Regions from separate parts of the Arthrobacter sp. B0316-1-20 genome, predicted to be linked through region 2. Evidence: riboswitches for the same ligand, from Rfam matches in the RefSeq annotation. Region 2 holds a riboswitch; the other holds the start of a gene.
What was found. A riboswitch is a leader RNA that binds a small molecule or an ion and turns the genes downstream of it on or off. The one in region 2 is predicted to bind thiamine pyrophosphate.
Positions count from the first base shown of each region.

Region 1: linked by a shared signal. The riboswitch ahead of AC5RW2_RS30015 (YkoF family thiamine/hydroxymethylpyrimidine-binding protein) and the one ahead of AC5RW2_RS10525 (ECF transporter S component) in region 2 are both predicted to bind thiamine pyrophosphate.

Region 1 covers NZ_JBNHHC010000027.1:16,815-20,790, reverse strand. Annotated here, with positions in the region: gene AC5RW2_RS30025 (LysR family transcriptional regulator ArgP) at 1-687, shown strand, start outside; gene scpC (succinyl-CoA:acetate CoA-transferase ScpC) at 796-2,307, shown strand; TPP riboswitch at 2,419-2,528, shown strand; gene AC5RW2_RS30015 (YkoF family thiamine/hydroxymethylpyrimidine-binding protein) at 2,559-3,230, shown strand; gene AC5RW2_RS30010 (ECF transporter S component) at 3,253-3,870, shown strand; gene AC5RW2_RS30005 (ABC transporter ATP-binding protein) at 3,860-3,976, shown strand, end outside.
Region 2 covers NZ_JBNHHC010000005.1:210,270-214,245, reverse strand. Annotated here, with positions in the region: gene AC5RW2_RS10530 (ABC transporter ATP-binding protein) at 1-959, opposite strand, end outside; gene AC5RW2_RS10525 (ECF transporter S component) at 968-1,588, opposite strand; TPP riboswitch at 1,633-1,765, opposite strand; gene AC5RW2_RS10520 (DUF4235 domain-containing protein) at 1,935-2,195, shown strand; partial or broken gene mnhG (monovalent cation/H(+) antiporter subunit G) at 2,515-2,883, opposite strand; gene AC5RW2_RS10510 (MrpF/PhaF family protein) at 2,861-3,130, opposite strand; gene AC5RW2_RS10505 (Na+/H+ antiporter subunit E) at 3,142-3,702, opposite strand; gene AC5RW2_RS10500 (Na+/H+ antiporter subunit D) at 3,699-3,976, opposite strand, start outside.

The DNA of each region.
Region 1 (3,976 bases), on a different contig from region 2:
CAGGTTCGGGTCCTGCAGGCCGATGCCCAGCGCGAACTCGGCGGCAGCGTGACCGGGCTGGCCCTGCCGCTGGTGGTCAACGCGGATTCGCTCGCCACGTGGTTCTTGGGTGCGCTGGCCCGGATGCCGCGCGACCGGGGCGTGTTCTTTGAGGTGCACCGTGAAGACGAGCAGCATTCGACCTCGCTGCTACGATCGGGTCGCGTCACCGCGGCGGTGACCGCCACGCCGGAACCGGTCCAGGGCTGTTCCGTGGAAGCCCTCGGCTCGCTCCGCTACCGGGCGGTGGCCAGCACCGACTATCTGGAACACTGGCGGCCCAGCGGGACGCCTGATGACGACCTGGCCTGGCTGGGTGCGGCGCCGGTGCTGGACTTCGACCGCAAGGACGACCTGCAGGAGCGCTTCTACCGGACGGTGACCGGCGCTGGCCTGTCCGCACCCCGCCACTACATGCCGGCATCCGGGGAGTTTGCGGCCGCCGTCCGGCTGGGCATCGGCTGGGCCCTGCTGCCGGAACAGCAGTGCCTGACAGACCTCCGCCGCGGCACGCTGCGCGAGCTGGCCCCGGACCTGCCGGTGGACGTGCCGCTGTACTGGCAGCGCTGGAAAATCAGCTCATCGATCCTCGATGCACTCTCCGCCTACGTGCGGCAGACCGCGGAGGAACAACTGCGCCAGCCGTAGCAGCACCGGACGCAGGACCGCTCCGCGCGGCGCTTCCGCCCGTCACCAAGGCCCGGACATCAGTGTCCGACGCCTAAGGTGGAGGGAAGAATCTGACGAAGGGGCATGATGCAAGACCGCATTCGCAATGCCCGCATGCTCGAGCGCGTAATGTCCGCCGAGCAGGCGGCCGAACTGATCAAACCCGGCATGACGGTGGCTATGAGCGGCTTCACCGGGGCCGGCTACCCCAAAGCCGTGCCGCAGGCGCTGGCCGAGCGGATGGAATCCGCTCATGCGGCCGGCGAGCAGTTTAAGATCCGCGTGCTGACCGGCGCATCAACCGCCCCTGAGCTCGACGGCGCCCTGGCCAAGGTGGACGGGATGGAATTGCGCCTGCCCTACCAGTCCGACCCGGCGCTGCGCGAGCGCATCAACGCCGGCGAACTGGACTACATCGACATCCACCTCAGCCACGTCGCCCAGCACACCTGGTTCGGGTTCTTCGGCGACGTGGACCTCGCCGTCGTCGAAGTGGTCGGCATGCTCGAGGACGGCCGGCTGATCCCGTCGTCCTCGGTCGGCAACAACAAGACCTGGCTGGAGCAGGCAGACAAGGTCATTGTGGAGGTCAACAGCGCGCAGCCCGCCGAACTGGAGGGCATGCACGACGTCTACTACGGCACCGCGCTGCCGCCGAACCGGAAACCAATCCAGCTGCTGCGCCCGGATGACCGGATCGGCGAACCGTATCTTCAGGTGGACCCGGACAAGATCGTGGCGATCGTGCACACGGACGCCCCCGACCGCAACTCCCCGTTCAACCCGCCGGACGAGACCTCGCAGCAAATCGCCGGCCATCTGCTGGACTTCCTGGACCAGGAGGTCCAGCGCGGCCGCCTGACGGACAAGCTGCTGCCGCTGCAGTCCGGCGTCGGCAATATCCCCAACGCGGTGCTGGAAGGCCTGGCCGCCGGCGGTTACCGCGGCCTGACCGCTTACACCGAGGTCATCCAGGACGGCATGCTGAAGCTGATCAAGGACGGCGTGCTGCGGATGGCGTCGGCCACCTCCTTCTCACTCAGCCAGGCCGGGGTGGAGGAGTTCAACGCCAACGTGGACTACTACCGCGAGCGCATCATCCTGCGCACCCAGGAGATCTCCAACCATCCGGAACTGATCCGCCGGCTGGGCTGCATTGCGCTCAACGGCATGATCGAGGCGGACATCTACGGCAACGTGAACTCCACCCACATTGCCGGCACCAAGGTAATGAACGGCATCGGCGGCTCCGGCGACTTCGCCCGGAACGGCTACCTGTCCGTGTTCATGTCGCCGAGCACGGCCAAGGGCGGAAAAATCTCCAGTATCGTGCCGATGGCCAGCCATGTGGACCACACCGAGCACGACACCATGATTGTGGTGACCGAACACGGCCTGGCCGACCTGCGCGGCCTGGCCCCGAAGCAGCGCGCGCGTAAAATCATCGACACCTGCGCGCATCCGGACTACCGGCCGATGCTGCAGGACTATTTCGACCGCGCCTGCCGGGACAGCTTTGCCAAGCACACCCCGCACCTGCTCGGCGAGGCCTTGTCCTGGCACCAGCGCTTTGTGGAGACCGGAAGCATGCGCCCCTAACTCCGGCGCCGCCGGCCCGGCAGTAGCCGGGCCCTGCCGCGACCGCCCGCCGGAGTGTGACGTCGTCGTACTGCGCCCTTTCGCCACCTGGCGAACCTGCCGGTAGGCTGCTGGCTTGTACACGGGAGTCCGGTGAGCCGGGCTGAGAGGAAACTTCTCAAGTTTCGACCGTTGAACCTGATCTGGATCATGCCAGCGCAGGGAGCAACCCTCACACCCGTGCCCTGTCCACACCACAGAAGGGCGCGACCATGCGAACACCTGACGCTGCCGCCACGGCAGCAAACCATCCCTCCCCCGTCAACGCCGGAACAGCTTTCACGGCCACGCCACGCGAATTCGGCGTGGGGGCCAGACTGACCTTGGCGGTGATGGCCGATGACTACGTCGACGTCATCCTGGCGGCGCTGCGGCAGGCCGACGCCACCGGGCTCGAGGTACAGACCGGGAAAGTCAGCACCTACGTCTCCGGCGCCGAACAGGACGTGCTGCGCTATCTGAGCCAGGTGATTGCCGCGGCCGGCCGCAGCGGAGCTCACGTGACGGCCGCGGTCCACCTCTCCCGGGGCTGCCCGGGCGGCGTCAGCTGCGAGATACCCGAGGGCGGCGCGGCGCTGTACTCGGAGATCCCGCAACTGGAAGCCACCGGCATCCAGGCGGCGGCAGACTGGGCGATCTACCCGCTCGCCGACGGCGGAACCGGCACTGCCGGAGCGGATCACATGCGCGACATCTACACCGCCATCGACTACGCCAAGTCCACCGGCGTGACCGTCACCGAAGACCACTACGTCACCCGGCTGGACGGAGACGTCGCCCAGGTCCTGCAGACCATCGCCGCGGGGTGGATCCTGATCGGGCGGTACGTCCAGCACGTGGTCACGCACGCCACCCTGTCCATCAACAGCCCCAGTGCGTCCTGACGCCGGCTCGGAAGGAACCCCCATGTCAACATCATCTGGTCCTGCCCGCACGCGGTCTTCCTGGAGCATGAAGGACCTGGTCCTGCTGGTCGTCCTCGGCGTCGTCTTCGGCTTCCTCTACTGGGTCTTCGTCCAGGCTTGGACTGCCCTCTCGCTCCTGATGGGGCCCGCCGGAGACCTCTCGCAGCACTTTCTGGCCGGCAGCTGGCTGCTGGTCGCGCCGATCGCCATTGCCATCGTCCAGCGCCCCTTTGCCGGCGTCATCGCCGAGGTCCTCGCCTCGGTGATCGAGGTCGTGTTCCTGGGCTCGGCGGTGGGCCCGATGCTGTTCATCGCGGCGGCCATCCAAGGCATCGGCAGCGAAATCCCGTTCGCGGCCACCCGCTACCGGTCCTACGGCTGGGCCACGTATGCCTTGTCCGGCCTGCTCGGTGCCGGCCTGGTCTTCTTCTATTCGGCGTTCCGCTCCGGCTGGTACGGCCAGGACCTGTTTTTCACCCGCCTGGTCATCCACCTGATTTCCGGGGTGGTTCTCGGCGGCCTGCTGGCAAAGCTGATCGTCGACGCCTTGACGAGGACGGGCGTCGTGGACAACTTCGCGATCGGGCGCACGCGTCTGGGCAAGGCCAATGCCCGCTGAACCTGCCCTGCTGCTCGACGACGTCTGCGTTGAGTTTCCCCGGCGGGAGTCCGCTGTGCTGCGCGGCGTCAGGCTGCGGCTGGAGCCTGGCGAGCACCTGATCGTG
Region 2 (3,976 bases):
AGAGCCAGCGTCGACTTGCCGGCGCCGTTCGGTCCGGTGATGCTCAGCGCTTGTCCGCTGAGCAGGTCCAAGTCCACGCCCCGCAGCACCGGCCCGGTCTTCCGGCTCCGGGCCGCGTCCAATCGCACCGCCTGCAACAAGGGTCCGCCGGGAACCGGAGCCGCGGGCAGCTGAAGCCGCGGCGTATGTCCGGGAACCCAAACACCCGCCTCCACCAGCCGGGCGCGGGTGGCGCTTTCGGCCAGCACCTTGTCCGGCGGGCCGTCTGCCAACACGCCGCCTCCGGCCGCCAGCACGATCACCCGGTCCACCACGTCCGCCCAGACGGCCACGCGGTGTTCCACCACCACCAAAGTGGCACCGGTCCGGTCCAGCACCCGGGCCACGGCGTCGCGCACTTCGTGCACGCCCTCGGGGTCCAGGTTCGCGGTCGGCTCGTCCAGCAGCAGCAGCCCCGGCCGCATGGCCAGGACCGATGCCAGCGCCAGCCGCTGTTTCTGCCCGCCCGACAGGGCTGCGGTGGGATGGTCCAGCGGCACCTCCAGTCCGACGTCGGCCAGCGATTCGCGGACCCGGTCCCAGATCTGTGCGCGCGGGACGGAGAGGTTCTCCGCCCCGAAGGCTACCTCGTCGCCCACCCGCGCCAGCACCAGCTGGCTTTCCGGGTCCTGCAACACCAGCCCGGCCCGGCCGCGGGCTTCCGAGGGACGCAGCCCGGCCACGGTGAGCCGCCCGGCTTCCTCGCCTTCCCCGTCGTCGCCGAGCACGCCCGCCATCGCGTGCAGCAGCGTGGACTTCCCGGCGCCGGAGGCACCCAGCAACAGCACCCGTTCACCGGGTGCAATGCTGAAGCTGGCCCCGCTGACCGCCGGATCCTTGCGGCCGGCATGCCGCCAGCCCCACCCCTCGGCGAGGACCGGCGCCGGGCCGGACACCGCCGTCGTACTCTGGAGTCGCATGGAACGGCTCAGACGTCTGCCGCGCGGCCCGCCGCGAAGGAGGACAGCACGCCTGTCCTCGCCAGGCCCTTGACTGCCAGCCAAGGCAGCAACCCGGCGATCACCACGCCGGACACCGCGGCGAAGCCCACGTAGGCCAGCTGCCATTCGGGCGCCCAGAGCATGTTGTAGAGGATGTTCTCGCTGATCGACAGCGCCAGGCCGGCGCCGAGTCCGGCCAGCATCGCCACCAGCAGGTTGAATTTCCGGTAGAGGAAGAGCAGGAAGACGACTTCGGCGCCCAGGCCCTGGATCAGGCCGGAAACCAGCACGCTCATGCCGAAGCTGGTGCCCAGCAGGCCGGAGACGATGGCGGCCAGCATCTCGCAGTAGATCGCGGCGCCGGGCTTGCGGATGATCAGCCCGCCCAGCACGCCGGCCATGAGCCATCCGCCGGTGTAGAGGCCCGCGGAGGGCGGGAACGCCACGGTGAGGCCCTCGATCAGCGGCCAAGCCGCGGACCAGGCCCAGAAGATGACGCCGACGGCCACGGCAATCACCGAGGCGACGACGATGTCCACCACCCGCCAGCCATAGCGCGGCGTGCGCGAGGGACTGGGCGTGGTGGGTGCATTCGAAACGGTACTCACTTCAATCCTCCTGGGTGCAGGAGGGGAGGGCGGTCCAAGCGGCGCGCCCCGAGAACTCGACTCCCTTCGCCGGTACTAACCGGAGCAGGTTCGAGGGTCTGCGGTCTCTCCGCACTCTCAGCGTCCCTCCCGTGTCCGGCGTGTGCCGGTCGGTCGGACGCTCCCCTGTCGTTATAGGTGCTGTCTAGCAGCAGCAACCAGTCTACACTCGCCCGGCTGGCGGACCCATTCGGCCACTACCCGCCGGAAAATGCACGACGACGGCGGGATGGGCGGGTGCCGGGCAGTAGGCTGGGAGCGGCAGAGCTGATGACACGGGGACGCGGCGCCCCGGAAAGGAGCAGGCATGACCGTTATATTGAGGCTCTTAGGCACCCTGGTGAGCGTCGGTGCCGGATTGGCAGCCACCCGCATCTTGGGCTTCGTGTGGAAGAAGGTCACCGGCAACGATGCACCCCAGGCCGACGATGACCTGGAGAACAGCCTGCGGTCTGCCGTGATTTTCGCGGTGGTCTCCGGCACGGTGGGCCGGGTGGTCCAGGTACTGCTCAAGCGGGCCACCGCCAAGGCAGTGCGGCACTACGAAAAGACCCCGGAAATCGTCTAGAGCGCATTCGGGAAACGCTGGCGGGGACGGGGCTGCAGCCTCGTCCCCGCCAGCTCTCCTGGACCTGGTGCGGAACCAGACCTTGTGCGGAACCAGACCTTCTGGGGCACTAGGCCTTGTGCGACCCGGTGGAGTCCTGGTCGTTCCGGACTGGACCAGCCGCCGTCGCCGCACTCTGCCTGTCACCGACCCCGGGGTCCGTGCCGCCCGTAGCAGCAGCGCCGTCCGCAGCGTCGGCGGGCTCGGCCGCAGCGGCGTCCACCTCGGCCGCGTCGGTCCCAGCGGCGTCCACCGCTGCGGCGTCGAACTCCACTTCCGGCTCTTCTTCGGCTGCCGCTTCCACCACCGCGTCGAGGTCGTCCACGCTGAGGATTTCCCTCCGCAAGTGTTTGGTGCGGTATCCGGCGCGGCCCACCATGTGTGCCGAGACCGGCACGGTGAGCAGCTGGAACAGCCACGCGATGAGCAACACGGGCACCGCCGCCCAGCTGCCCAGCTGAAGTCCCAAACCCGTCAGCAGCAGCAGCAAGCCGAACACCTGCGGTTTCGTGGCAGCGTGCATCCGCGAAAGCAGGTCCGGGAACCGCAGCAGGCCGATGCCGGCGGCCAAGGACATCACCGAGCCGGTGATCAAGCAGGCGGCAGTGGCAAGGTCGAGGATCAGGTCAGTGTTCACGGGGCCGCCCATCGGTGACGAATCGGGCCACGGCCACGGAACCGATGAAGCCGACCAGGCAGATCACCACGACCAGCGTCAGACTGTTCATGTGGCCGCCGATCGCCATATCCACGATCAGTCCGGCGCAGACAACCGCCAGCAGCACGTCTATGGCCAGCAGCCGGTCCAACAGCGACGGCCCGCGGACCAGGCGGACCAGCGCCAGCACCGCGGCCAGGGCCAGAATGACCATGACGACGATTTGGGCAAGCGACATGATTTCCACGTTTACGCTGCTCCTCTTCTGCCGGCACCTTCAGCTTTGACCAGTTCCAGTTCTTCCTTGGTCCCCATCATCCGGATCAGGCCCGCCTCGATCTTTCGCACCTCGGCCTGAAAGTCTTCGGCGGCTTCCTTGGTGGCCACGTCGATCACGTGTAGGTAGAGCGTGGATGTGGACCGGTCCACATCCACCACGAAGCTTCCTGGGATCAGCGAGATGGCGTGCCCTGTGGCCGTCACCAGCAGGTCCGAGTGGCTTCGCAAGCGCACCGCCACCACGGCGTTGCGCAGCCTCGGTCCGGCCGTCAGGGCCAGCCAGAGCACTTCGAAGCTCGCCACCGCCACCTTCCACACGAAGGTCGCGGCGAAGATCACCGCTGCCAGTGGATTGAAACGCCCGCTCAGTTCGACCGGCGGCAGGTAGAACAGGTTCACGATGAGCAGCGCGATCAGCAAACCGAAGATCAGGTTGCCAGCGCTAAAATCCTGCCACAAAGCGCCCCAGAGGAAGACCAGCCAGGCCAGCAGCGGCAGCTCGACCCAGATGGAGATGCGCGGTTTCCTCATTGGCCACCACCCTGCATGGCGCCGTCGCCCAGGACCGCCTCGATATACGGCGTGCGCTGCAGCATCTCCCGTGCCGCCTGGTCGCTCAGTTCGAAGAGCGGGCCGGCGAATACGGTCAGGGCTAGGCCCATTGCCACCAGCCCGATCGTCGGCCAGACCATCGGCATGGGCAGCAGCTGAACGATGCCGCGCCCGGTGAACCGCCCGTGCGGATGCTCCTCCACGTGCCGGGTGGTCCGTACCGCCGACCCGTCGGGCTTGGTTGCCACCAAGA